Regions from separate parts of the Allomesorhizobium aridi genome, predicted to be linked through region 3. Evidence: riboswitches for the same ligand, from Rfam matches in the RefSeq annotation. Region 3 holds a riboswitch; each other region holds the start of a gene.

Region 1 (9,522 bases), 2.8 Mb from region 3:
TGCGACCGCCAGCCAGGCCAGTTGAAACGCATTGCCCGCTTCCGGGCCGTACGCCGCATGGTCGTCATAGTCGAAGCCGGTGCGCGCCTTGAAACACGGATGATACGGATGGCCCTCGTCCATCGCGCTATCCAATTGTGCAAACGGCAAATCGCGGCGCGGCCGGAGGGGGAGGTTCGTAGCGTTCCAGGCGCTGAAGCCAAGCGTCCGCTCCAACTCGAATGCAAGCTGCGCCCGGCGTTCGAGACAGGCGTTTGTGCTCGCCAGAAGATCGTCGAGGGTCGCCGGCCGCCAACGATCGCCGTAACCCTGATCGAGCGTTTCGGGAGCGATCCTGACCCGGCCGAAGGCGCCGATCGAGCCCTCGCAGCGTATCCTGGCGCCGCCCTGGCGCCATTCGAAGCGGCATTTCCCGCCGCGTCGCGTCACCTCGCAATCGACCAGGCCTTCATAGACCAGAGCTTCCGCAAGCTGGCGCATCACGCGCAGCTCGGGCATGCCATGGAGATCAAGAGGCAATGGCATGCGCCTGCTCCGCGGCGATGAACAGCCCTGCGCGGCTCAGCGGATTGGGAAAATGCGTGTAGATTGTGCTGCTACCGTCGGCCAGTTCATCGACATCCTGGAGCCGGATCGCGAGGTTGGCCTTTGCGGTGATGTTCGGCTTGTCCAGCAGGCCGGTTACGAATTCCCCGCCCGCGCCAGTGAGCTCTCCTGCAAGCTTCTTGAGCCGCGCGCGCAGGATGCCGAGCAGCTCGGCCTCACTTGCCAGGCCGTCATGTCCGGCGCGCGCGACAACCGAGAAGATCTGGTTGACGATGAGGTAGTAGGAGAACCGCTCGCGAATTTCACGATCCTCGAAGAAAAGGCTGCGGATATGAGCGACCTCGGGCACCAGGCCATACCACCGTGCCTTGAAGCTGCTCGAAAGGTAGAACCCCTGGCTGTCGCGATAGAGATATCGGCTCGGGAGCCCCTCCCGTGAAAGATCGAGCAGGCTGTTTTGCTGATGCGCCTCCAGCGCGACCCCGAACCTGTCGTAGAGCCGGACCAGCGGGTCGAGCGCGCAGTCCAGATAGCATGCGAACCAGCGGCGGCACGCTTCCCCCGCGGAAACATCTTTATCGCGCGCGACACGTCGAACGATGCTCTCGAGCAAAGATACCCGTCCGGGACGCGGCTCGGCCGTCAGCGCCGAAACGGTTATCACCGGATCGCCGGCGCGATGCCGGAGCGGATTTTCGCGGAAGATGACTTCAAATCCGCTCTCGGCCTGTCCGGGGATATCCAGCGTCAAATATGCGCCGTCGTGAAGAAAGCCGAGACGCGGATCGGAAGTGTTGATCCCGGCGCGCTCGAACAGGCGCGCCAGCGCCACACCGGCCTCCAGTTCATGCCGCCTGTTCACGCGCTTCGAGTTGGTGATGCGGACAGGCAGCGAGAATTTCGGCATCCACGCCGCATCCTCGCAATAGACGGTGCGTACAGAAGAGGTCGCCGTGAACAGGGGTCCCGCCGGTCCAAGATGGCGGATCTGTCCCGAAGCCATGAGTGACCGCACTTTCGGGTCGAGCATCAATGCCTCCGCTTGCAGCGGATGCATTGGCATGAGTATTTCGCCATCGCCGGGGTTCACTTTGCCGGCATCATCCCCCAGCAGCGATTCGATAATCGGCGTCACCGCCACGCCGGCGGAATCCTCGCGGACAAGGTGGGCGGCGGCGGCGAAATAGGTCAACTGGAAACCGCCGCGCAATTCCGGCGCATAGGCGGTCTGCTGCCAATTCGTCATGCCTTGCAGGCTTTTGGGCGTCGGATGCAGCGGATGCCCGAAATACAGGGATTGTTCCGCAGCTATGAAGCCGACCGGCGACGGGGCCAGATCGGCGGCATCGAGATAACGCTTCGTCGCCTGGCAGCTCTGAAAAATCCGTTCGAGAAGCTCTACATCGACCTGTCGGTGCGTGGTCGATCCAGCTTCTCTGGCTCCCAGCACAAGCAGATGCACGGCCAGGATTGGCTCTATTTCGTACCAGTTTGTACTGGCATCCTGCCGCATCCAGATGCGTCCAAAGAGGTGCATTCCGCAAAGCGATCGGGATTTGATTTCGATACGCAGGAGGGCTCGCCGCGACGGGAGCGAAACCTCCACGCAATCGAAATTCCGTTCTCCAACGCGATGGAACACCGGAATCCCGGAATTCAGCTCGCGCATATAGCTGTTGGCGAAAGCTCGAAAGGTGGCCTGTTCTGCTGCAATCTGATTCTTGTCGAGCATTCCTGCGGACGCCATTTTATGCAGAGGCCGGGGGCAGGCGCTCAGTCCAGTTTTCAAGATTTCGAGGACGCCGCGCGTAAAAGGGCCAGCCTCGCTGCGGCCGCGGCTAAACTTAACTGCAATTGTCATGTTATCCCGACCGGGTGCGCGGATCAACCCTCCGTTCACGCGAAAAATGAGATTTTGGCACCGCCGATTTAAGGTGGAGTGGCGCAGCTGGTATCCACCGCAGCGCGCCTTTGTTGATGAAACGGGGCACGACGAGCCTTGATGATGCCGCCCAGCTACCTACCGAGTTCACCAGCGGGCATGACGGGCTTGTCTCCAAGCGTAGGTCGTCCACGAAGGCGCGGCTCCGCCTGGCAGCTTGCTAACCGGGCTCGCTTCGATTCTGATACATGCGACAGCGAGGCCCTATCGGGAACACCAACCTTTGATCATGGCCGTTCTAACGCTTGAATCGTTCCTCTCGACTATTCCCAACCGGCTTCGATGACTTTGGATTGGGGACAACGCGGATCAGTTCCGCCTTATCTCGCATGCGCATAAATGCAGCAACTATCCAGGTTCAAACTTCACGGAACGGTGGTCTCCTTGTAATAGTGTGTCGATTTTTCGAAGCTTCATGAAAACAAACCGCTTGCCTTTGCGTACGCTGTCTTCAAGTGACCTCGCGTTTCCCAGATGCGCGGCAATCGCGCTGGCCAGCATGCAGCCGGTCCCGCGCATCGAACCGGCAAGGCGGGGCGCATCGAAGCGGATTGGCGGTTGACGCGGCCGCAGCAGAATATCCTTCGATCGAGACCCCGTTGCGTGACCGCCCTTGATCAGCAGGGCTTGCGACCCGGCGTCCAGCAATCCTTGTCCTTGCCGCAATATCCCGCCGTCGTCGACCGCCGTTGGTAAGCCGCAAAGGGCCGCCAGTTCGATGAGGTTGGGTGTGACGAGACCGCAAAGCGGCATGAGGTCACGCTTCATGGCGCCGATCGCGCCAGCCTCCAGAAGCGGTCCGCCCGAAGAGGAGGCCAGCACCGGGTCGAGCACTGCCGGGACATGCCGATTTTCGCGCAGCACGGCCACAACGGCAGCGATGATCTGCGCCGTCGCGAGCATGCCGATCTTGATGGCCGCCACCTTGTTGGCCCGTAGCGCAGCGCGCATCTGATCGGCCACCAGGCTGGGTGGCAAATGATGGGTTTCCAGGACGGCTTCATGCGTCTGCACCGTCACTGCGGTAACGGCGATGCAGGTGCGCACGCCGAGGGCCGCGATCGTCTCGACATCGCGAGTAATGCCGGCGCCGCCGCTGGAATCCGATCCGCCGACGACAAGCACATGGGGTTCTCGTCTCAACGCCATCGGTCTGTCTTTTCTATCCACTCGCGCGTTCGCGCTTCCGGATCGGCATTCAGTGTAATGTCCGTCACCACCGCCGCGCTGTCGGCGCCAGCGCCGAAGACACCCTCGAGCCTTTCGGGATTGAGGCCGCCAATGGCAACCAGCGGTGTCGGTGCAACCCGGCGTTTCCATTCTCCAATTCGCTCGAGCCCCTGCGGCGCCCATTTCATCTGTTTCAGTATGGTCGGATAGATCGGGCCGAGCGCGATATAGTCCGGCTTGACCGCCAGGGCGGTTTCCAGTTCGGCATCGTCATGCGTGCTGAGGCCGAGACGGAGACCTGCGGCCCTTATCCGGGAAAGGTCGGCCGCCTGCATGTCTTCCTGGCCAAGGTGGATGAAGTCGCAGCCTTCCTCGATCGCCAGCCGCCAATGATCATTGACGATGAGTTGGCATTGGTGTCGGGCGCACAAAGCCTTGGCTTTTCGGATCTCCGCACGCAGCCCGGACTCGTCGAGATCCTTGATGCGAAGCTGCACCAGCCTGACGCCAAGCGGCGCGAGCCTTTCAATCCAGGCGGTGCTGTCGACGATCAGATAAAAAGGATCGAGATTCATTGAAAGACCGCCCGGCCAATTGTCGGCGTCGATGGCACGGCGACATCGCGCGGCTCGAGCAGTCCCGAGCGATAGGCTTCCCGGCCGGCATCGACTGCCTTGCCGAACGCCCGCGCCATGCCAACGGGGTCGGCGGCCTTGGCCACCGCCGTGTTGAGGAGCACCGCGTCGAAGCCGAGTTCCATCACGAGTGCAGCGTGCGATGGGCGGCCGAGGCCCGCATCCACGATCAGCGGGATATCCGGGAAATGGCCGCGCATCGAGCGGAGCGCGGTGGCGTTCACCGGCCCGAGCGCCGAACCGATCGGCGCGCACCACGGCATCAAGACCTTGCAGCCCACCGCGAGCAGCCGCTCCGCAACGACGAGATCGTCCGTGGTGTAGGGAAATACGGCAAAACCGTCGTGGCACAGGATTCGCGCGGCCTCGACCAAGCCGAAGACATCCGGCTGCAGCGTATCATGATTGCCGATCACTTCGAGCTTGATCCAGTTCGTGCCAAAAACCTCGCGCGCCATTTTCGAAGTCGTGACGGCTTCCTTGACGGAGTGGCAACCGGCGGTGTTGGGCAGGACGCATAGCCGTAGCGATTGTATCAGCGACCAGAATTTCTCCCCACCTCTGCCGCCTGCCATTTCGCGGCGCAAAGAGACGGTCACCACAGACGCGCAAGATGCCTTGACCGCGTCGGCAAGGATAGCGGGCGAGGGGTACTGCGCGGTGCCGAGAAGCAGGCGCGACGGAAGCTTCGTTCCATAAAGGTCAAGCATGATGCTATCCCCCGTGCATGGGTGCGAGGATTTCGATCCGGTCGCCGTCGTTCAACTGGAACCGCGCTCGGTCGGCTGCATGCACGACGTCGCTGTTCACGGCCGTTGCGAGCCAATTGCCCTCATAGTCGAGGGCGGCAAGCAACTCCGCCAGCGTGGCTGCGGCAACCTCATGCGCTTCGCCGTTGACTGTCAGTTTCATCAGCATGCTCCGCTGGTTTGTCTTGATCGAAAACAAGGTCAGCCGCCTGTCGCGCCATGGCGGGGGCAAGAAGAAAGCCGTGTCGGTAGAGCCCGTTGATCGCGACGGTTCCGCCTTGCCTTTCGACGCGCGGCAGATTGTCGGGAAAGGCCGGGCGAATGCCGACGCCGGTCTCAACGATCGCAGCTTCGCCGAAGGCCGGGTGAACGGAATAGGCGGCGTTCAGGAGTTCCATCATCGAGCGCGCCGTGGCCGGTCCCGCAGGCAGGCTCTCGATCATCGTTGCGCCCGCCATGAAGTGGTGGTTGGCGCGCGGCGCCAGATAGAGCGGCAAGCGCGGGTGCAGTAGCCTTACCGGTCGCGACAGTGAGATATCGGGCGCATGCAGGATCAGCATTTCGCCGCGAACGCCGCGAAGTCTTGCATCGCCGGCCGCTATTCCGGTGCAGTCGATCTCGCGTTCAAAGCCCGCTAGGTGCCGAGCGTCGACTCCGAAGCGGAATTCGACGCCTCTTGCGGCGAGCTTTTCATAAAGTGCCGCCATGGCACGGCGGGGATCGAGATGGGCTTCGCCCGGAAAAAACAGCCCGCGCTGGAAACGGCCGGCGAGGTCTGGTTCCAGGAGCGCGATTTCGTCCTCATCAACCCGCCGATGGCCCGAGGCGCGGCTTGCAAAGCGGTCGAGTTCGCCCGCATCCCGCGGCATCGCGACGACGAGCGTTCCGGCTCGGGTGACGTGACCCGGCAGCGCTGCATCCCACCAGTCGGCAGCGCAGAGGCCCAGATCCAGCACCGGCTGCTCGGCGCTCTCACGCTCGCACCAGGGTGCCAGCATGCCGCCGGCCATCCACGATGCGTTGCCGCCAAGGCAATGCCGGACCTCAACGACGGTCACCGCCGCCCCGCGGGCGGCGAGTTCGAAGGCCGCAGCGAGGCCGGCGACGCCGGCCCCCTTGACCAGCACCCTCATGACGGCGCCTTTGGCGCGGGCGGCGCTTCGCTGGCCTCGTTCACCGGCATATAGAGGTCGCCGCTCTCGCGGTATTTTGCCGCCATTGCCGCCATGCCCTCTTTCTGTGCCTCGGCCCGGATGTCGTGGGAGATGCGCATCGAGCAGAATTTCGGCCCGCACATGGAGCAGAAATGCGCCAGCTTGTGCGCCTCCTTCGGCAAGGTCTCATCGTGGAAGGAACGCGCCGTTTCGGGGTCAAGCGACAGGTTGAACTGGTCCTCCCAGCGAAACTCGAACCGCGCCCGCGACAGCGCATCGTCACGGAGCTTCGCCGCCGGATGACCCTTGGCGAGGTCGGCGGCATGCGCGGCTATTCTGTAGGTGATGACACCGGTCTTGACGTCGTTGCGGTCGGGAAGACCGAGATGCTCCTTGGGCGTGACGTAGCAGAGCATGGCCGTTCCGAACCAGCCGATCATGGCAGCGCCAATGCCGGACGTGATATGGTCGTAGCCCGGCGCGATGTCCGTCGTCAGCGGTCCAAGCGTGTAGAAGGGCGCCTCGCCGCAGACTTCGAGTTGCTTGTCCATGTTCTGCTTGATCTTGTGCATGGGGACATGGCCGGGACCCTCGATCATGACCTGGCAATCCTTGGCCCAGGCGATCTTTGTCAGCTCGCCAAGCGTTTCCAGTTCGGCGAATTGCGCCGCGTCGTTGGCGTCGGCGATCGAGCCGGGCCGAAGGCCGTCGCCGAGCGAGAAGGACACGTCGTAGGCTCTGGCGATGTCGCAGATTTCCTCGAAATGCTCGTAGAGGAAGCTTTCGCGGTGATGATGCAGGCACCATTTCGCCATGATGGAGCCGCCGCGCGACACGATGCCCGTGACCCGATCAACCGTCAGCGGGATGTAGTGCAGCCGCACGCCGGCATGGATCGTGAAATAGTCGACACCCTGCTCGGCCTGTTCGATCAGCGTGTCGCGGTAGACTTCCCAGGTCAGGTCCTCGGCGATGCCCCCGACCTTTTCGAGCGCTTGGTAGAGCGGCACGGTTCCGATCGGAACCGGCGAATTGCGGATGATCCATTCGCGGATGTTGTGGATGTTGCGGCCGGTCGACAGGTCCATGACGGTGTCGGCTCCCCAGCGGATCGCCCAGACCATTTTTTCGACCTCTTCGGCCATCGACGAGGTGACGGCGGAATTGCCGATATTGGCATTGATCTTCACCAGGAAATTGCGGCCGATGATCATTGGCTCGCACTCGGGGTGGTTGATGTTGGCCGGAATGATTGCCCGCCCGCGCGCCACCTCGTCGCGCACGAATTCCGGCGTGACGAAGTCGGGGATCGCGGCGCCGAAGGCTTCGCCGTCGCGCAGCACGCTGCCGCGCACGATCTCGCGGCCGAGATTTTCGCGGATCGCGACGAATTCCATCTCCGGCGTGATGATGCCGGCGCGCGCATAGGCAAGCTGCGTCACTGCCTTGTCGGCTCTGGCCCTCAATGACCGATAGCGGACGGGAAATTCCGGCGTCAGCCGCTTGCCGGACGCAAATCCGTTGTCCTCCGGCCGGACGCTGCGGCTTTCCTGGAATTCGACATCGCCGCGCGCCTCGATCCATGCTTGCCGAAGCCGGGCAAGGCCTTTCTCGATGCTCGTTTCGACTGTCGGATCGGTATAGGGGCCGGACGGATCATAGACGGTGACAGGCGGTTCGCCTGCCGTCGGATGGACGGCGATTTCCCGCATCGGCACCCTGATCTGCGGGTGGATCAAGCCGGGTTTGTGGATTTTCCTTGAGGCGGGCAGCGGTCCCGTCGAAACCGTGGGAGTGATGGCATTCATTTGAGGCTCCTTTGCTCATGCATTGGAGACCCAGTTCTGTGCCGGAAGGATGAAAAGACGCTCTGGCCTGCCTGTTTACAGGATTTCGGGCATGAACTCCCGCAAAGCGCTTGCACCGTCCCTACGCCAGTATGAACTGGATCAGGTTCAACGGGTCACTGCGCCGCAAAAGCCAGCAGTATCTCAGCCCCTTGCCGGGACTCCCCTGGTGAATGCATCGAATTGAGCGGGCGATCGCTATTTTGTCAAGGGCATTCGGCCCATCGTTAAGCTCGCTCAAACCTGCAAGAAGAACTGGCGCGTGAATCAGCATCAGCTGCTGACCCCGGGGGCTGACTGCTGTCAAGTGCATGAATTTACTTGCAAATCATTGCGCCGGGGTGAGGTCATCATCGGCGCCGATTGTGACCCCCATCCGTTTTCAATAATGCCTCTGCAAATCAAGGCCTTACGCCCACAGCTCGGGGGCAACTTTCGGCGCCGTTTCACAGACTGGGTGACCGGAGTTTTCGTTTGTTGACCTCTTTGTGCCTGTCGGATGGTACTCACAGATCGAGCTCACGCCGAAGCGTCTCCAGCCGCTCCATGGCGACGACACCGTCGTGAATGTTGGGGGCTGCTGTTGCGCCGCCACTAAGCGCCGGAATGACGTCGGCAAGAAGGGAATGATAGCCTTTTGGATCCTCGCTCGCGGCAGCGGTGAAATTTGGCTTCCACGTGAGGCTGTCCGTTGTATCGGAGAGGATCGCTCCTGGATCGTCTACTTTAAAGGGTGGATTGCGGTTCCACCGGATCTCGACGACGTTTTCGACCTCAATGCGCTGGTGATCGCCCATCAGTTCAATACGTTCCACGGGCGCACCTCGCGACTGGATCGTACCCATGGCAATCGTACCGATAGCCCCGCATTCGAAATCGAAATGGATGTGAAAGAGCACCTTGCCGGGTTGCTTTTCGACCTTGCGCGCCGTGAGCTTTGCGACTGGTGAGACGAGGAAGGAAACCAGGTCCATATAGTGCACGCAGTGATGCAGAAAGAAGCCGGTGTAGTCGACATTGCCCGCGAAGTAACCTGGAGCGGTCATGTAGTAGCCGCTGAGTCCCAGGACAGGACCGAAGCGGCCCGATCGCACGATGTTAGCGGCGATCTTATTACCCGCGGAATAACGCTTCATGAAAGGAAGTGACGCTCACCGACTGCGCCGCCTATCCTGTCTGCATGCTCAGCGATCCGTGGATATTGAATGCCACAGCCGAGGCCGAGTTCACCCACAGCGGCGCGCAGTTCAAATCGGTGCTGCTCACCAACTCGCTGCCCATGACCAAGGAAGTGATGCTCGCCGGTCTCGGCATCGGCTTCTTCACCCCGACCGGTTTTGTGGATGAGTTGAAGAGCGGCGAACTCGTCCATATTCCGATGGCGGAACCCGATCTTTCCGCCAGCGAAATCGGCCTCCTGATCCACCGCGACCGCCAGTCGTCCCCGGCGGTGCGGGCGCTGGGCACGCGGTTGATCGA
Region 2 (9,522 bases), 2.3 Mb from region 3:
ACTGCCGGGGATCTTCGCCAGGACCATGTGGACGATGTTTTCGGAAATCTCCTGGTCGCCGCCCGAGATCCACATCTTCCTGCCGGTCAGGAAATAGGAGCCGTCCTCCTGCGGCTCGGCCTTTGTCGTGATATCGGCCAGGGAAGAGCCGGCCTGCGGCTCCGAAAGGCACATGGTGCCGAAGAACCGGCCTTCCACCAGAGGCTTCAGGAAGCGCGCCTTCTGCTCGGGCGATCCGAAGGCGTCGATCAGATTGGCCGCGGCCGCAGTCAGGAACGGATAGGCCGCCGTGGCGACGTTGGCCATGGAGAAGATGAAGCCCACGGCGCTGCGCACGGTTTCCGGCATCTGCGCGCCGCCCAGTTCCTGATCGAAGCCGGCGCCGAAAAACCCGGCTTCGCGATAGGCTGCGAGTGCGGCACCGACGCGCTCGTCCATGACCACTTTTCCGTCGGCGAATTTCGGCTCGTTGAGGTCGAGATCTGCCGCATGCGGCAGGAAATGCTCCATCGCGATCTGCTCCGCCGTGTCCAGGACACCGTCGATAGCGGCGCGGTCGTAGTCCGCGATCTGGGCAAGGCGGCGAGGCTCGCCGTGGGGAGAGCGTCGAAAAGCTGGAAGGTGATGTCTGCGCGGTCGACCGAGATCATGGAACATTCCTGGGCACGGGGCGTTGGGAGGCGTCTAGGGCGGTTTGCCTTGAGGTCAAGGCCAAAGCCCCCGACGACGCTCCGCAAACCGGAGCGCGGTCCCCCTTAAAGGATCGGGATTAGTGGAATAGCCGGCAAATGCGCCAGAGTTTGGGAGCGCGGGTATGCGAGACAAAGCCAAGAGAGCGATGATCCGGGCAGCCATGAAGGCGCCTTATCTCGATCGCGGCGAAGAACACGAGCTTGCGCTTCGCTGGAAGCAGCACCGCGACCAGGATGCCATGCACCGCATCACCACAGCGCACATGCGGCTGGTCATCTCCATGGCGATGAAGTTCCGCTATTTCGGCCTGTCGATGGGCGACCTGATCCAGGAGGGCCATGTCGGTCTCCTGGAGGCGGCGGCGCGCTTCGAACCGGAGCGCGACGTGCGCTTCTCGACCTATGCGACATGGTGGATACGCGCATCGATGCAGGACTATATCTTGCGGAACTGGTCGATCGTGCGCGGCGGGACCAGTTCGGCGCAGAAGGCGCTGTTCTTCAATTTGAGACGGCTGCGAGCCAAGCTGGCGCAAGGACCGGAGACCATGTCCGGGACGGCCCTCTACAAGGAAATCTCAACCGCGCTCGGCGTTTCCGAGGCCGATGTGGCAATGATGGATTCGCGCCTGTCGGGCCCGGACACCTCGCTCAACGCACCGCTGGTCGACGATGGCGGCAGTTCGGCCGACCGAATGGACTTCCTCGTTTCGGACGCGCCGCTTCCTGACGAGATCGTCGGCGAGACGATCGACGACGAACGCCGCTCAGGCTGGCTGAGAAATGCGCTGGGGGTCCTCAACGAGCGTGAGATGCGCATCATCGCCGAAAGGCGGCTGCAGGACGAAGGCGCGACGCTGGAGGCGCTCGGCGAGACGCTCGGCATCTCCAAGGAGCGCGTGCGCCAGATCGAGAGCCGGGCGCTGGAAAAGCTGAAATCGGCCCTGGTGAAGGAAAGCCCGGCGTTCCTGTCGTCGGCGGCCTAACTCAGATCACCTGTCGGAAATGATCTTGACCTTGTCGCCGGCCGAAACCGTCGCGCCCGGCGACAGCGCGTTGAGCAGTTTGAACAGTTCAAGTTTCTTGTCGACCCCGGCCATGCGGGCGGCTAGCGATCCGATGGTGTCGCCGGGCTTCACGCTGACCACGCGGATACGCAGCGGCTTGAGCGCCGCCTTTTCGCTGGCGCTCAGCGCCTTGAAGCTGCCGCTGACGGCGCGCGCGACCGGGTCGAGCGAAGTGTTGGCCAGGGGCGCTGCCGTCAAGAGCCGGTAGACCTGCCCGCCGGCGCGGATGACCGTTATGTCGAACTGCCAGCCTTCGGCGCGCGCGCTGGCCACCGCCGCCTGATTGCCGTTGATGGTTTCGGCGCGCACGCTGGCCTCATTGAGACCGGCGACCCAGCCGCTGCGGACATAATCGGTCAGCTGCACGTTGGCGTCGAGAGATACGCCGTCGAAGCGGATTGCCATGTCGCCCGGGCCGGTGGCGGTGACCGCCGCGGCCGAATTGTCGATGACGAAGCCGGGCGGCACCGAGAACGACACGCCGAGCCCCGGATGCAGGAAGGTGTTGCCGCGCACATAACCTTCCTCCGGCGTATCGCCGAACAGCAGGCCGTCGATGCCCGCCAGGAAGGAGTCGCGGTCGGTTACGCCGGTTCCCTGGGTGCCGAACTGGCGTGCATGGCGCTGCGCCAACTCGATGCGCTGCGGCGCGTTGGGATGGCTCGCCAGGAAGTCGAGATTGGGGTCGCTCGCCCCGCTGATGCTGCGCATCTCGCTGTAGGTGGCCATAGACTGCAGAAAACGCCCGGCGGCGAACGGGTCGAAGCCGGCCTGGCCGCTGGCCTTGATGCCGATGGCGTCGGCCTCCAGTTCCTGGTTGCGCGAGAACTGTGCGAGGCGAAGCTTGCCGCGGATCAGCGCCGCCTTGGCGGTCGGATTTTCGCCGAGGACGTCGGTGACGACTTTGGTGGCCAGCACCTCCTCGGCTTCCTTCTGCTGGCGCTGAAGGCCGTGATTGGCGGTCACGTGGCCCATCTCGTGCGCGATGACGGCGGCAAGCTCGGCCGAATCATTGGCCAGCGCCAGAAGCCCGCGTGTCACGTAGAGATATCCGCCCGGCAGCGCAAAGGCGTTGACGTTGGGCGAGTTGAGGATGGTGATCCTGTAGGCCTGGGTCGGGTTGCCGGAAACGGTGGTCAGATTGCCCACCACCTTGGCCACCATGCGCTCCAGCTTGGGGTCGGAATACTCGCCGCCATAGGTCGCGAGAATACGCGGATGCTGGCCGCGTGCGATCTCCGCGAGCCTGTCGTTGCGCGAAACATTGTCGACGGTGATCGGATTGTCGGAAGGCTGGAAACCAGACTTCCTTGATGTCGGGCGTCAATGACTGGCAGCCCGCGAGAAGCGCAGCCAAAGCGACCGCCACGCCGAAACGCACGCCAAAACGCGCCGGCTTAGGCGCAGTCACGTCTCTGGTCTGGCGGGTCGGCAGAATGCGTTCCTTTCTCGCGGAATCCGGAGCATGATCGCTGATCATGGTTACCCGTACCTGAACACGGCGATGGCGGAGATGCTCGAATGCGGTTTGCCTGCTAATTATGTCCGCTTCCGGGCGGTTTTGCGTGAAGCCCCCGCTGTCTCTTCCGTACCGATATAATGCCTGAACGCCGCAGGTCCATCGGGCCCGAAGAAAAACTCCGTCTCACCGCCGGCAGCGACGGTTCCATTATCGAGGAAAATCATGCGCTGCGCTACGCGGCGCGCGTCCTCCGGCCGGTGGGTGACGAGGACCACGGTCATCTTGCGCTCTTCATGAACGTCCTGGACGAGGTCCAGCATGTCGTCGCGCAGCGCCGGGCCGAGCGCCGCAAAAGGCTCGTCCAGGAGCAGGACCGGGCGGTCGCGCACCAGCACGCGGGCCAGCGCGACGCGCTGGCGCTCGCCGCCGGAAAGCTCACGCGGCAGGCGCTTCTCCTTGCCGGCAAGCCCGGTGCGTGCGAGTGCCTCGGCTATCGCTTCGCGATCCCGATCCTTCAGCCTTAGCGCCGGCGAGCGGCCGAGCCCGACATTCTGCTCGACGCTCAGATGCGCGAAAAGGTTGTTTTCCTGGAACACCATCGACACCGGCCGCGCGGCGGGTTCCAGATGGGTGACGTCCGCTCCGCCGATCAGGATACGGCCAGCCTGCGGCGTCTCGAATCCGGCAATCAGGTTGAGCAGCGTCGATTTTCCGGAGCCACTGGGGCCCATGACAGCTGTGATGACGGACGCCTCGATCCCGGCGTCGAAATTCATTGCAGCCTCGCCATAGCTGAAGGCGACACGGTCGAGCCGGATTGCAGCGCCAGTGGTCATCGCGGGAAAAAAGCCTTTCCAAGCCGGTCGGCGAGCATCATCAGGGCCAGACAGAGCAGACCGAGCAGCAGGGCGAGGCCTGCGGCATCGTCGGTTCGGTAGCTGCCCATGCGCGCCAGAAGCAGGTAGGGCAGGGTCTGCACGGCATCGCTGCCGAACAGCGCTATCACGCCAAGATCGCCGAGCGACAGCGCCATGGCGAAGGCCAGCGCGGTCATCAGCGGCCGCCGCAGCACCGGCCAGTCGACCAGCCTCAACCGGTTCCAGCCGGCGATGCCGAGTTGCGCGCACAGGCGCTCGTGGCGCTCGCTTGCCGCATCGTGGGCTGGGCGGATGGCGCGGATGGCAAAGGGCATCGCCATGACCGCGTTGACAGTCACCACCATGATGGGGGCCACGGCGAAGACATCGCCGAAATGACGCAGGAGCACAAACCATCCTGCACCGATGACGATCGGCGGCACGACGAGGACAAAACCTGCGCCTGTGTCGACCACGTTTTCCAGGAGCGTCTTGCTTCCGGCGCGGCGACTGAGCGCCAACGCCCGCCGCGCCATGACCAGCGACAGCGCCAATGCCGCCGAAAGCAGCGCCGATAGCGTCGCCAGAACGATGCTGGTCGCCGTCGCCTGCTGCACCGCGGTTTCACCCGCCAATCGGCCAAGGTCAGCATCCAGCCCGGCGATAACCGTCGCCAGCATCGGGCCGGCGACGAACAGCAGCGCAACGATGAGGAGCACGGCGTTGAGCGCCGTTTCGGCAGCGCTCGCGGAGACGAAGCGGCGCGGCGCGACCGACAGATTGGCGTCTCCGGCAAGATTGGCGCCGAGCCGCATCAGCGCGGCAACCACCGCCATGGTCAGCGCGATCTGCAGGATTGTCAGCGCGACGGCGCGGGCGGGATCGAAGTCGAAGCGCAGCGACTGGTAGATCGCCACTTCCAGCGTGGTGGCGCGCGGCCCGCCGCCCAGCGTCAGAACGATCGTGAAAGATGTTATGCAGAGCATGAAGACCAGCCCTGCGATGCCAGGCAGGCTGGCCCGCAGCGCCGGCCACTCGATCAGGCGGAAGGCTGATCTTGCCCCCATGCCGAGTTGGCTGGCGAGCCGCCACTGGTCGGCGGGCACGGTGTCGAGCGCTTCGAGAAACAGCCGGGCCGCCAGCGGCAGGTTGAAGAAGACATGCGCGACGAGGATGCCGGACAGGCCGTAAATGCCCGGCCAGCTCTGGCCGGCCATGGCGCTGAAAGCGTCAGCGAAAAAACCGGCGCGGCCGTAGAGCGCCAGCACGCCGAGCGCCGCGACGATGGCCGGCAGCGCCAGCGGCACGGCGAAGAGGCGCAGGATCAGGGCACGGCCGGGGAAGCTTGGATGGCGAGACAAGGCGCGGGCGACGAAGATTGCAGGAACGACCGACAGCGTTGTCGACAGCAGCGCCTGCCACAGCGTGAAGCGCACGACGCGGAGCAGGTAGGAATCGAAGGCAGCGAGCGCGCCGGACATGTCCTGCACGCCTTCGGCGGCGAGGCCGGCGAACGCGCCGCCGATCAGGATTGTGATAGCCGCCAGCGAGACGATGCCGGCGGTGATGCGGGGGTTGGTCGCAGTCAGTCTCGCCATGCGGGCGCTGCCCCTCACCCTTACCCTCTCCCCGTGGAGAACGGGGAGAGGGGGTCGCCAGCGTTGCTGACATCTCTCCTCTCCCCATCCTGAGCTTGTCGAAGGACACAGGGAGAGGATGCCCTCCATTCGACTTCGCTCAGGAGGCAGGTGAGGGGCAGCCGGCTCATGGCCGATTAAATCTCCGGCGGCGGGCAAGCATTATTCGCTCATCACCGCCAGCCACTCGTCGACCCAGGCCTTGCGGTTCTCGGCGATCTCCTCCGGAGTGAAGGCCAGCGTCTTTGCCGGCTGCACCAGATTGGCGAATGCCGGGTTGAGCGGCTTCTCGGTCCGGCCCGCCGGGAACATCCAGTTGGTCTCCGGAATGACGTCCTGGAAGCCGGGCCCGGTCATGAACGCCATGAACTTTTGCGACAGCGGATTTTTTGCGCCGGTGGTGGTAACGCCAGCCACTTCGACCTGGAGGTAATGGCCTTCCTCGAAGGCCGCCGCCTGGTATTTTTGTGTGTTTTCCGCCACGACATGGTAGGCCGGCGAGGTGGTGTAGGACAGCACCATGGGGGCTTCGCCCTTGGTGAACAGGCCGTAGGACTCGCTCCAGCCCGGCGTCACTGTCAGCACGCGCTTTTGCAACTTTGCCCATGCGTCCGGCGCCTCGTCGCCATAGACCGACTTGACCCAGAGCAGCAGGCCGAGACCGGGCGTCGAGGTGCGCGGATCCTGGATGACGATCTTCTGTTCCGGATCGCCCTCGACCAGTTCCCTCAGGCTTTTGGGCGGGTTCTTCAGCTTCTCCGTGTCGTAGACGATGGCGAAATAGCCGTAGTCGAACGGCACGAAGATGTCGTCGGTCCAGCCGCCGGGAACTTTTATGCCGGCGACATCGGCACCGGACGGCGCAAACAGGCCGGTCGCCTCGGCTTCGGCGGTCAGGTTGGTATCGAGGCCGAGCACGATGTCGGCCTTGGTCGACGCGCCTTCCAGCTTGACGCGGTTGAGCAGCGCCACGCCGTCTGCCACCGCGACGAATTCGAGGTCGCAGGCGCAATCGGCCTCGAAGGCCTTCTCGACCTGCGGTCCCGGCCCCCATTCGGCGGTGAAGCTCTCATAGGTGTAGACGGTGAGTTTTTCCTGCGCGAAAGCCGGAACGGCCGCGGCGGAAATCGCGAGTGCTGAGACAAGGGACAACAAAATGCGCATCGGCGCCTCCTTCATTCGTGTTGAAAGGGAATTGAAGCGCCGGGCGTCCGAAGCATCTAATCCCTCCGCCGGTGCAAACCGGATCAGGTTCAGCGGGTTGGCGATCTGCCTCTCAGCCGGCATGCGAAACGTCGCATCCGGCACCCCGTTAGAGCGGTTCAAGACATAGGCCCGTCGGGCGGACGGGGCAAGCGCTCGTTTGCGGAGCGGCGCGCAATCGCCACCTTCCGTTTCGGGGGCGGCGCGTGATAAGGGCCACCGCCATGAGCAGATTTGCAATCCTCCTCGGCGGCGGTCTCGTCCGCACGCCGCGTCTCGACGCGCAGGTCGCAGGCGCGCGGGTCATCGCGGCCGACTCCGGGATACGGCACGCGGCATCGCTTGGCGTCACGCCGGAACTGTGGGTCGGCGACTTCGATTCCGTGCCGCCCATGCTGCCGGCGCACTACGCCGATATTCCACGCAAGACCTTTCCGCACGAGAAGGACAAGACCGACGGCGAACTGGCCATCGCCGACGCGCTCGGCCTCGGCGCGACCTCGCTGGTGCTGTGCGGCGCGTTTGGCGGACAGCGTGCCGATCACGAATTCCTGCATCTGGCGCTGGCGGTCCAACTCGCCGAAGCCGGCATCGAAGTGACGCTGACCAGCGGCTCGCAGGAAGGATTTCCGCTGCTGCCGGGCACGGCCGATTTCGACTATGAAGACGGCACGCTGTTTTCCATTCTCGGCTTCTCCGAGCTCTTCGGGCTGTCGGTCGAAGGCGCAAAATGGCCGCTCCGCAATGTCGAGGTGGCGTTCGGCTCGTCGCTGACGATCTCCAACGAGACGCGCGGACGCCTGCGCATTTCGCTGGAACGCGGCCGCGCCGTCCTGCTCGCCCACCCTTACCCGCTTCCGGAATACTGAACGACATGGCGCCACCGCTTCTCAATCTCGACGGCATCAGACTGACCTTCGGCGGCGCGCCATTGCTCGACGGGGCATCGCTTTCGGCCTCGGCCGGCGAGCGCATCGCGCTGGTCGGCCGCAACGGTTCGGGCAAGTCGACGCTGCTCAAGATCGCCGCCGGCCTGGTCGAGCCGCAGGACGGCGAGGTGTTCCGCCAGCCGTCGGCGACGATCCGCTACCTGCCGCAGATGCCCGACATGGAAGGGTTCGCGAGCGTCCGCGCTTATGTCGAGGCCGGGCTCGGGCCGGCCGACGATCCCTATCGCGCCACCTATCTGATGGAGCATCTCGGCCTGACCGGCGAGGAAAACCCGGACGATCTTTCCGGCGGCGAGGCGCGGCGCGCCGCGCTTGCCCGCGTCATGGCGCCTGAACCCGACATTCTGCTGCTCGACGAGCCGACCAACCATCTCGACCTGCAGGTCATCGAATGGCTGGAAGAGGAGCTGATCCGCTCGTCGTCGGCGCTGATCGTGATTTCGCATGACCGCCGCTTCCTGGAGCGCGTGTCGCGGAACACCGTCTGGCTCGATCGCGGCCAGACCCGCCGGCTGGAAAAGGGTTTTGCGCATTTCGAGGAATGGCGGGACACCATCCTCGAAGAAGAGGAGCGCGAGCAGCACAAGCTTGGCCGCCAGATCGTTCGCGAGGAGCATTGGCTGCGTTATGGCGTGACAGCCCGGCGCAAGCGCAACATGCGTCGGCTCGGCGAGCTCCAGTCGATGCGGCAACGCTTTCGCGGCCATCGCGGCGCGGAGGGCGTCGCCACGATGGCGGCCAGCGATGCGGCCGAATCCGGGAAGCTGGTCATCGAGGCGAAAAACATCGAGAAGAGCTTCGCCGATTCGACTGTCGTGAAGGGCTTTTCCACCCGCATCCAGCGCGGCGACCGCATCGGTCTGGTCGGGCCGAACGGAGCGGGCAAGACGACGCTGCTCAAAATGCTGACCGGCGAGTTGAAGCCCGACGCCGGCACTGTACGCCTCGGCACGAATCTCGAAATCGCCACTCTCGACCAGAAGCGCGAGGCGGTCGATCCGCAGGAGACGCTGGCGCACTTCCTCACCGACGGGCGCGGCGAGACCCTGGTCATCAATGGCGAGGAGCGCCACGTCGTCTCCTACATGAAGGATTTCCTGTTCAAGGCCGAACAGGCGCGAACGCCGGTGCGCGAGCTTTCGGGCGGCGAGCGGGCGCGGCTGATCCTGGCGCGGGTGCTGGCCCGCCCGGCCAACCTTCTGGTTCTGGACGAGCCGACCAACGACCTCGACATGGAGACGCTGGAGCTCTTGCAGGAGCTTGTCGCGGGGTTCGCGGGCACGGTCATCCTGGTCAGCCACGATCGCGATTTCCTCGACCGCACCGTGACCAGCATCATCGCGCCGGATGGCGACGGCCGCTGGATCGAATATGCGGGCGGCTATTCGGACATGCTGGCTCAGCGCGGCGGCACAAGGCTCGACGACCGGCGCGCCATTCCGAAAACTCCGGCGGAAGCATCCCGCGCAGACTCTGCTCCGGCGAAAGGCCCTGCGAAAAAGCTGTCGTTCAAGCAGAAATTCGCGCTGGAGAACCTGCCAACGAAAATGGCGGCGGTGTCGGCATCGATCTCGGCGCTCGAGAACAACATTGCCGATCCCGCTTTCTATGAACGCGACCCAAAAGGCTTCCAGAAAACCATCGCCGCCCTCGA
Region 3 (9,522 bases):
AAACGCCGCCATGCCGATGATGGGCGTGGAGGGAACGGCCATGTCCCGCGGCTGCAGCAGGCCGGCGCAATATGCCTCGTGGCCCGCTTCCACTGCTTTGCCAAACGCCGCTGCCATGGCGACCGGATCGCCTGCCTTGGCGACTGCGGTGTTGAGGAGCACCGCGTCGTAGCCGAGTTCCATGACGATTGCGGCATGCGACGGACGGCCGATCCCGGCATCGACGATCATGGGAACGCCCGGGAAATGACCGCGCAGGCTACGCAGCGCATCTAGATTCTGCGGTCCGCGCGCAGAGCCAATCGGCGCACACCAAGGCATCAACACACTGCAGCCGGCGTCAAGCAGGCGCCCGGCAACGACAAGGTCATCGGTTGTGTAGGGAAAGACATCGAAGCCTTCGGAGACAAGGATTCTTGCGGCGTCGACCAGCCCGAAGACATCGGGCTGCAATGTGTCGTGGTTGCCGATCACTTCGAGCTTGATCCAGTTCGTGCCGAACACCTCGCGCGCCATCCTCGCCGTGGTGACCGCCTCCTGGACCGAGTGGCAGCCCGCCGTGTTGGGCAGGACGCGAACACCTAGAGACTGGACCAGCGACCAGAACTGGCCACCGGATTTGCCGCCGGAGGTTTCGCGGCGGAGCGAGATGGTGACAATCTCGGCGCCCGACGCCTTGACCGCCTCAGTCATGACAGCCGGCGAGGGGTAGAGCGCGGTGCCAAGCAAAAGGCGCGACGATAGGTTTTGTCCGTAGAGATCGAGCACGGGATCAGCCTCCCTTCATCGGTGCAAGGATTTCGATGCGGTCGCCGTCGGTGAGCCGGCAGCGGTCGCGCTCCCTGGCCGCAACGACCTCGCCGTTCAGCGCTGTGGCAAGCCAGTTGCCCTGGAAATCGAGTTCGGTGAGCAAAGCGGCGAGCGTCTCGGCCGCGACTTCATGGCCCTGGCCGTTAACGATGAGCTTCAAGGGCAAACTCCTTTGCTGCCGGATGTCCCAGGATCATGTCGGCCGTCTGCCGCGCCATGGCCGGCGCGAGCAGGAAGCCGTGGCGGTAGAGGCCGTTGATGCGGATGTTCTTTCCCTCACGTTCGACGCGAGGCAGGTTGTCGGCAAAGGCGGGGCGCACGCCGACGCCTGCTTCCACCAGTTCAGCCTCGCCGAAGGCCCGATGCAGCGCGTAAGCGGCGCTCAGCAACTCCATGGTCGAGCGCACGGTGATCGGGCCTGCGGCGTTGCACTCGATCATCGTCGCGCCGACCATGAACAGGCATTCCGAACGCGGCACGACATAGACCGGGATGCGCGGATGAAGCAGCCGCACTGGCCGGGCCAGCGATATCTCTCGTGTTCTGAGCACGAGCATCTCGCCGCGCACGCCGCGCAGTTCCGGGCAACTGTCGGCAATGCCAGTGCAGTCCACCTCGATCTCCGAGGTGGCGGACACCGCGCCGCAGCCGAACTCAAGACGTGCGCCCATACGGAGCAGCTTGTCGCCAAGTGCGAGCAACGCCTTGCGCGGGTCGAGATGCGCTTCCTCGGCGAAGAACAGCCCACGTCCGAGCCGGCCCGCAAGGGCAGGTTCGAGCGCCGCGATCTCGCCTTGATCGAGCTGCCTGAAACCGGATGTACGGCGACCGAACCGGGTGAGCTCACCGGTGTCGCGGGCAGGCGCCAGCACCAATGTGCCGTTGCGCAAGACGTGACCCGGCAGCGCCGCATCCCACCAGTCGGCCGACCCGCGTCCGAGTGTGAGCACCGCCTCCTCAGCGCTCTCTCGCTCGCACCAGGGTGCGAGCATGCCGCCGGCCTGCCAGGAGGCGTTGCCGGCGATCTCCATGCGCGCCTCGACCACGGTCACATCAGCGCCGCGCGTCGCCAGTTCGTGCGCGAGCGTCAACCCGGCGACGCCCGCTCCGCGAATGAGCACCTTCATGGCCGGTTCGTGCTCTCCGCGGGGCTGTCAACGGGCATATAGAGGTCGCCGCCCTCGCGGTATTTCGCCGCCATCGCCGCCATGCCTTCTTTCTGCGCCTCAGCCCGAATGTCGTGGGAGATGCGCATCGAGCAGAACTTCGGGCCGCACATGGAGCAGAAATGCGCGACCTTGTGCGCCTCCTTGGGCAAGGTCTCGTCGTGGAAGGCGCGCGCCGTTTCGGGGTCGAGCGACAGGTTGAACTGGTCTTCCCAACGAAACTCGAACCGTGCCCGCGACAGCGCATCGTCGCGGCGCTTCGCCGCCGGATGCCCCTTGGCAAGGTCGGCGGCATGCGCAGCTATTCTGTAGGTAATGACACCGGTCTTGACGTCGTTGCGGTCGGGGAGACCGAGATGCTCCTTGGGCGTGACGTAGCAGAGCATGGCCGTGCCAAACCAGCCGATCATGGCTGCGCCGATGCCGGACGTGATGTGATCGTAGCCCGGCGCGATGTCCGTCGTCAGCGGTCCGAGCGTGTAGAAGGGCGCCTCGCCGCAGACTTCGAGCTGCTTGTCCATGTTCTCCTTGATCTTGTGCATGGGGACATGGCCTGGCCCCTCGATCATGACCTGGCAATCCTTGGCCCAGGCGATCTTGGTCAACTCGCCAAGCGTTTCCAGTTCGGCGAACTGCGCGGCGTCGTTGGCGTCGGCGATCGAGCCGGGACGAAGGCCGTCGCCGAGCGAGAAGGACACGTCGTAGGCTCTGGCGATGTCGCAGATTTCCTCGAAATGTTCGTAGAGGAAGCTCTCGCGGTGATGATGCAGGCACCACTTCGCCATGATGGAACCGCCGCGCGACACGATGCCGGTGACCCGGTCGACCGTTAGCGGGATGTAATGCAGACGCACCCCGGCATGGATCGTGAAATAGTCGACGCCCTGTTCGGCCTGTTCGACCAGCGTATCGCGGTAGATTTCCCAGGTCAGGTCCTCGGCGACGCCGCCGACCTTTTCGAGCGCCTGGTAGAGCGGCACGGTGCCGATCGGCACCGGCGAATTGCGGATGATCCATTCGCGGATGTTGTGGATGTTGCGGCCGGTCGACAGGTCCATCACGGTGTCGGCTCCCCAGCGGATCGCCCAGACCATTTTTTCGACCTCTTCGGCCATCGACGAGGTGACGGCGGAATTGCCGATATTGGCGTTGATCTTCACCAGGAAATTGCGGCCGATGATCATCGGCTCGCTCTCGGGATGGTTGATGTTTGCGGGAATGATCGCCCGCCCGCGCGCCACCTCTTCGCGCACGAATTCCGGTGTGACGAAGTCGGGGATCGCGGCACCGAAGGCTTCGCCGTCGCGCAGCACGCTGCCGCGCACGATCTCGCGGCCGAGATTTTCGCGGACGGCGACGAACTCCATCTCCGGCGTGATGATGCCGGCGCGCGCATAGGCAAGCTGCGTCACCGCCTTGCCCGCTTTGGCCCTGAGTGGTCGATTGCGGATGGGAAATTCCGGCGTCAGCCGTTCGCCTGATGCGAACCCGTTGTCCTCCGGCCTGACACTGCGGCCTTCCTGGAATTCGACATCGCCGCGCGCCTCGATCCATGCTTGCCGAAGCCGGGCGAGGCCTTTCTCGATGCTCGTTTCGACCGTCGGATCGGTATAGGGGCCGGACGGATCATAGACGGTGACAGGCGGTTCGCCTGCCGTCGGATGGACGGCGATTTCCCGCATCGGCACCCTGATCTGCGGGTGGATCAAGCCGGGTTTGTGGACTTTCCTTGAGGCGGGCAGCGGTCCCGTCGAAACGGCGGGGGTGATGGCATTCATTTGAGGCTCCTTTGCTCATGCATTGGAGACCCAGTTCTGTGCCGGAAGGATGAAAAGACGCTCTGGCCTGCCTGCTTACAGGATTTCGGGCATGGACTCCCGCAAAGCGCTTGCACCGTCCCTACGCCAGTATGAACTGGATCAGGTTCAACGGGTCACTGCGCCGCAAAAAGCCAGCAGTATCTCAGCCCCTTGCCGGGACTCCCCTGGTGAATGCCTCAGGTTGAACGGGCGATCGCGACTTTGTCAAGCGCATTCGGACCCCATCGGCAACTGCGGCCAACCACATCGGGCGGAAAGCTTGCGCGATGCGTCGGATAAATTCACGCCCCGGAGACCAGGGCAGGAATGGCCAATGCCGCATTCGACTCGTCGAGGATGGAGAAACTGTATCGGCCATGTGCGTCGATATCGACCGAATAGGTCAGGCGATCGAGTATATGGTTGTCCTGGTCGAACGTGACAATCCGTGGCTTCAGTGAGGTGATCTGCGCTTCGTCCAGGTAGATGGAGTTGCAGACAATGATCTGGTCGTCGGGCTGGCAGGTGCGGGCCGCCGCACCGTTGAGGATGCAGCATCGTGAGCCGCGCTCGCCGAGAATGACATAGGTCGAAATCCGCGCGCCGGAATTCTTGTTCCATATCTCCACGAATTCCATGGGCAGGATCCCGGCTGCTTCGCAGTGGTCGGGGTCCAGCGTTATCGAGCCATGGTAGTCGAGCTTCGCTTCAGTGACGTGGAGGCCGTGCAGCTTGCCGGCGACTATTTTTCGCATTGGTTCCATCCATTTAGATAAGAGCGTTGATGTCCTGTGGCAGGTTGCAGCCCGACTAAATTCGGACGACGAGAGCGCCGCCGCTCAGACCGGCGCCCGCTGCCGCCAAAAGAATTCTTTCGCCCCGCCGAAACGGCTCCGCCTGGTGGGCGAGCGAGAGCGACAGCGGAATCGTCGCGGCGGAGGAATTGCCATAGTCGGCGATGGTCTTGACAATCGCCTGATCGGCTATGCCGAGATTTCGCCCAACGGCATCGAAAATGCGGGCGTTGGCCTGGTGTGGTAGGAATCGATCGATGTCTTGCGATGGCATCTGGGCAGCAGTGAGCGCCTCCTTCGAACAGGCAGTCATCATCTCCACGGCCTTGGCAAACACTTCGCGTCCATCGGTGATTGTCATCCGGGTTTGCTCGATGTCGAGATCGCGACGAAATGGCTTGTTGCTCCCCCCGGCGGGAATCTGGATCAGCCCGTAGCCCGAGCCGTCGGAGTCCACCGAAACGCCGAGGATGCCTCGATCCAGGTCCTCGCAGGGGCCAATCACCACGGCGCCGGCGGCATCGGCAAACAGCACGGCGCTGGCGCGCTCGGCCGGATTTATCCGGCGGCTGAGAATGTTGGCGGCGATCACAAGGGCCGCTTTGCCGTGCAAACGGGTAAAGCCGTCCGCGAACATCAGCGCATAAATGAAGCCCGCGCAGGCGCCGGTCAGATCGACAGCGCCGGCGCGGCTCAGCCCCAGCCGATGTGCGACGAGCGCCGCGCTGGGTGGCAGCAGGTGGTCGGGCGTCGAGGTGGCCAGCAACAGCAGGCCAATGTCGCTGCGGTCAATGCCGGCATTCGCCAGCGCCATGGCGCCGGCACGGTCGGCAATGCCGGACAGCGTGTCTTCGTCCGTTGCCCAGAAGCGCGAACGAATTCCGGTACGCCGCTCGATCCAGCCTTGTTCGAGGCCAAGACTGTTTTCGATTTCGGCGTTCTCGACCTTTCGCCCGGGCGCATGGTGGCCAAACCCGAGAATGCGCGACGATCTGCTCATGCTCGCGAGCCAAAGCGTTCGCCGGCTTCCTCGATGGCGTCGTAGAGACCGTCCAACTCGTCGCCGGTGATGCAATAGGGCGGGAGAAGGTAGAGGACATTGCCAAGCGGGCGCACAAGCAGCCCGCGCTCGAGGAAGAACGCGCGCAGCTTCGGACCGATCTCGGCGAGATAGCCGGCTGAGCCGGCGCGCAGATCGAGGGCCGCGATCGTCCCGGTTGTCCGGCTATCGATGAAGAAGGGATTTTCGCGAAAACGCCGGAGCCCGGCTGACTGCTTCGCGCTCAAGGCCGCGATCCGCTCGGCCACCGGCTCGTCACGCCAGATCTCGACATTGGCGAGTGCTGCCGCGCAGGCAATCGGATTGGCGGTATAGGAACTCGAGTGGAAGAAGGTCTTCTTGCGGTCCTCGGAATAATGGGCATGGAAGATGGCATCGGTGGCAAGCGTGGCCGCCAGCGGGATGGCGCCGCCGGTCAGACCCTTCGAGGTGCACAGGATGTCTGGAGAGATGGCTGCCTGCTCGCAGGCGAACATGGTTCCGGTCCGCCCCCAGCCGGTCATCACTTCGTCGGCGATCAGGAGCGTGCCGTAGGCTTCGGCGATCTTCTTCAGTTCGGCCAGAACCCAGGCCGGATACATCAGCATGCCGCCGGCGCCGAGTACGAGCGGCTCGACGATCAGCGCGGCAGTGCTTCGGGCGCGGGAGACTTCCTCGAACCAATCGAGCGTTTCCTGCTCGCGCCCGGCGGCCGGGAAGGGGATGGTGTCAACCTCGAACAGCAAAGGCTCGTAGGCGGCATTGAACACGCCACGGGCGCCGACGCTCATCGTGCCGATCGTGTCGCCGTGATAGCTGTGCTCCATGGCGACGATGCGCGAACGCGGCGCGCCGATGTTGCGGAAATAACCGAGCGCCATCTTGAGCGCCACCTCGACGCTGGTCGAGCCGCTGTCCGAATAGAACAGCCAGTCGAGGCCCGCAGGCGCCATTTCGACCAGCGCCGATGCCAATTTCTCGGCCGGCTCATGGGTGAGCCCGGCGAAGATCACCTGGTCCAAAGTCTCGGTCGCATTCCGGATCGCGTCCATGATCTTCGGATGGCGATGGCCGTGGGTGACCACCCACCAGGACGAAATGGCGTCGAGAATGCGCCTTCCGTCCGCCGTTTCCAGATAGGCGCCCCTGGTTCGCGCAATCGACGGCATGGCCGGTTCGACGGCATGCTGGGTGAAGGGGTGCCAGACAGCCGAGCGGTTCACGCGCGGACCTCGTCGAACGCCGCCATGTTGAAGTATGTGGTCATCGCCAAGCGCAGCATCCCGGCCGTCAGGGGCTCGAGCAAGGGCAGGCGGCCGAGCACGCGCACCTGGCCGGTTCCAGCGATCGTGCACTCGGTGTCAGGCATTGCCTCGCCAACAAAGGCCACGCCGAGCAACGGGATATCACGGCGGCGCAGCGCCTCGATCGATAGCAGCGTGTGGTTGATGGTGCCGAGCGAGGTGCGCGCGCAAAGCACCACCGGCGCCTGCCAACGGGCGAAGACGTCGATGAACAGGGTCTTGCGTGTGAGCGGCACCATCAGGCCGCCGGCGCCCTCCACGATCAAGGGACATTCGATTTCGGGCAGCACGAGGCTGTCGGGGTCGATCGTCACGCCTTCGAGCTCGGCGGCACGATGCGGCGACAGCGGTCGCGTCAGGCGCCAGGCTTCAGGCAGGATCCGCTCGGGCGTCAGTTCGCCGAGGCGCGCAACCGTCTGGCTGTCTGTTTCACCCTCAAGGCCCGACTGTACGGGTTTCCAGTAGGCGCCACCCAGCAGGTTGGCGAGACCGGCCGCGACAACTGTCTTGCCGATTCCGGTATCAGTGCCCGTGATGATGATGCACTTGGTCATGCCGAGGCCACCACCTCGGCCAGCGCCTCGACCATCGCAGAGATGTCGGCTTCGCCAACGTTGAGCGTCAGCGAAATGCGCAGGCGCGACGTGCCCTCGGGCACTGTGGGCGGGCGAATGCCGCGTATGTCGAAGCCACGTGCCTGCAGTGCTGCCGCCACTGCCATGGTGCGCCCCACGTCACCGATGACGAAGGGCTGGATCTGCGAGCCGCTGGGCGTCACGTCGCAGCGTTCGGCCAATTCCCGACCCGTTAGGGCTACGTGTTCGTGCAACTGAACGCGGCGCATGGGCTCGTCGGACAGCATGGCGAGCGCTTCGCGCGCCGCGACTGCCATCAGCGGCGATGGTGCGGTGGCGTAGATGAAGGGTCGGCACCGGTTGACGAGATAGTCGCACAGCGTTCGCGGTCCGGTGACCAGTGCGCCGGACGCACCGAGCGCCTTGCCGCATGTATGGAGCGCGACGATGTTGTCGCGGCCCTCGAACGCCGCGGCCAGCCCCCGGCCATCCGGTCCCCAGACGCCGGTGGCATGCGCCTCGTCGACGACGAGAAATGCCTCGTGCCGATCGGCAAGCGCGACGAGGTTCTCCAAAGGCGCGCAGTCGCCATCCATGCTGTAGAGGCTTTCGATCGCGATCCAGACACGCCCAATACCGCCTTCGGCGCGCCACTGCGTGATCGCATCCTCGACAGCGTCGACGTCGTGGTGCGCGGCCAGGTTCAACGCGGCCCGTCCGGCCTGCGCGCCCTCATGCATGCTGGCATGAGCAAGCTGGTCGAGGATCAAAAGATCGCCCTTCTGCGGCAGCGTGGTCAGCAGCGCGAAGTTGGCGGTGTAGCCGCTACCGAAGAACAGTGCGCGTTCGGCTCCGAAGAACGCCGCCGCGTCGGCTTCCAGTGCCTCGTGTTCCGGCGCATTGCCGCGCAACAGCCGCGAACCCGTGGCGCCAACCGGCGTGCCCCGCGCAATCGCGGCCGCAACCGCCTCGCCAAGTCTCCTGGAGGCGGCAAGCCCGAGATAGTCGTTTGACGAGAAGTCGAGCCCGGCGCGCGGCGACAGCGTCCGCAGCCGGTCCCTGCGCGCCAGCCCCTGCAATGTCGCGTCAAAGCGTGCAAGAAGTGCCGCGTTCATTGCGCCTCAATTTCCATCGGCTCAATGCCAAGGCGCCGGAACAGCAGCGTATCCTTGTCCTCACCGGGATTATCCGCCGTCAGCAGCGTATCGCCGACGAAGATGGAATTGGCGCCGGCAAAGAAACACAGCGCCTGCATCTCGTCGGTCATGGCGGCGCGGCCGGCGGAAAGACGGACATACGATTTGGGCATCATGATGCGCGCCAGCGCGATGATCTCGCACGAATTCGATCGGGTCGATCGGCCTGGCGTCGGCAAGCGGGGTGCCGGGTATCGGGATCAGCATGTTGATTGGAACGCTTTCGGGATGTTCCGGCAGATTGGCGAGCGTCACCAGCATGTCGATCCGGTCCACCGGCTCTTCGCCCATGCCGACAATACCGCCGCAGCAGACTTTGATGCCGGACTGGCGGACATGCTCAAGCGTCTCGAGCCGATCGGCAAAGCTGCGCGTGCGGATGATCTCGCCGTAGTAGCGCTCGGACGTATCGATGTTGTGGTTGTAGTAGTCGAGACCAGCCTGTTTCAATTGAGCGGCCTGCTCGAGATCGAGCATGCCGAGGGTCATGCAGGTCTCCATGCCCAGCGCCTTGACGCCTTCGACCATCGCCACGACCGCATCCATGTCGCGCCGCTTGGGATTTCGCCAGGCCGCGCCCATGCAATAGCGGGTGGCGCCGGCTTCACGCGCCTTGGTCGCTTCGGCAATGACGCGCTTGACCTCCATCAGCTTCGACGCCTTCAGGCCTGTTTCGTGATGAGTGGACTGGCTGCAATAGCCGCAATCCTCCGGGCATCCGCCTGTCTTGATGCTGAGAAGCCGGCTGAGCTGGACCTTGTTCGGATCGAAATTCTGGCGGTGAATGGTTTGCGCCAGGAAGAGGAGGTTGTTGAAGGGCGCATCGTGAAGCGCCCGAG

What was found. Region 3 has a riboswitch for thiamine pyrophosphate ahead of thiC (phosphomethylpyrimidine synthase ThiC). Riboswitches for the same ligand answer to the same signal wherever they lie in the genome.
Region 1: it holds a riboswitch for thiamine pyrophosphate, as region 3 does, so the genes downstream of both, thiC (phosphomethylpyrimidine synthase ThiC) here and thiC (phosphomethylpyrimidine synthase ThiC) in region 3, are expected to answer to the same signal.
Region 2: it holds a riboswitch for thiamine pyrophosphate, as region 3 does, so the genes downstream of both, thiB (thiamine ABC transporter substrate binding subunit) here and thiC (phosphomethylpyrimidine synthase ThiC) in region 3, are expected to answer to the same signal.

The regions. Positions count from the first base shown of each region.
Region 1 is NZ_CP171729.1:3,056,767-3,066,288, reverse strand. It holds gene ACG873_RS17020 (IucA/IucC family protein) at 1-525, opposite strand, end outside; gene ACG873_RS17015 (IucA/IucC family protein) at 509-2,434, opposite strand; gene ACG873_RS17010 (hydroxymethylpyrimidine/phosphomethylpyrimidine kinase) at 2,837-3,637, opposite strand; gene ACG873_RS17005 (thiamine phosphate synthase) at 3,628-4,233, opposite strand; gene ACG873_RS17000 (thiazole synthase) at 4,230-5,003, opposite strand; gene thiS (sulfur carrier protein ThiS) at 5,008-5,205, opposite strand; gene thiO (glycine oxidase ThiO) at 5,174-6,175, opposite strand; gene thiC (phosphomethylpyrimidine synthase ThiC) at 6,172-8,004, opposite strand; TPP riboswitch at 8,105-8,221, opposite strand; gene ACG873_RS16980 (Gfo/Idh/MocA family oxidoreductase) at 8,550-9,179, opposite strand; gene ACG873_RS16975 (LysR substrate-binding domain-containing protein) at 9,188-9,522, shown strand, end outside.
Region 2 is NZ_CP171729.1:4,079,012-4,088,533, forward strand. It holds gene ACG873_RS22195 (acyl-CoA dehydrogenase) at 1-657, opposite strand, end outside; gene ACG873_RS22200 (RNA polymerase factor sigma-32) at 815-1,678, shown strand; partial or broken gene ACG873_RS22205 (M48 family metalloprotease) at 1,685-3,239, opposite strand; gene thiQ (thiamine ABC transporter ATP-binding protein) at 3,299-4,057, opposite strand; gene thiP (thiamine/thiamine pyrophosphate ABC transporter permease) at 4,054-5,676, opposite strand; gene thiB (thiamine ABC transporter substrate binding subunit) at 5,878-6,879, opposite strand; TPP riboswitch at 6,923-7,037, opposite strand; gene ACG873_RS22225 (thiamine diphosphokinase) at 7,143-7,787, shown strand; gene ACG873_RS22230 (ABC-F family ATP-binding cassette domain-containing protein) at 7,793-9,522, shown strand, end outside.
Region 3 is NZ_CP171729.1:224,366-233,887, forward strand. It holds gene ACG873_RS02945 (thiazole synthase) at 1-768, opposite strand, end outside; gene thiS (sulfur carrier protein ThiS) at 773-970, opposite strand; gene ACG873_RS02955 (FAD-dependent oxidoreductase) at 954-1,937, opposite strand; gene thiC (phosphomethylpyrimidine synthase ThiC) at 1,934-3,754, opposite strand; TPP riboswitch at 3,855-3,972, opposite strand; gene panD (aspartate 1-decarboxylase) at 4,078-4,530, opposite strand; gene ACG873_RS02970 (beta-ketoacyl-ACP synthase III) at 4,586-5,569, opposite strand; gene ACG873_RS02975 (adenosylmethionine--8-amino-7-oxononanoate transaminase) at 5,566-6,831, opposite strand; gene bioD (dethiobiotin synthase) at 6,828-7,466, opposite strand; gene ACG873_RS02985 (8-amino-7-oxononanoate synthase) at 7,463-8,602, opposite strand; partial or broken gene bioB (biotin synthase BioB) at 8,599-9,522, opposite strand, start outside.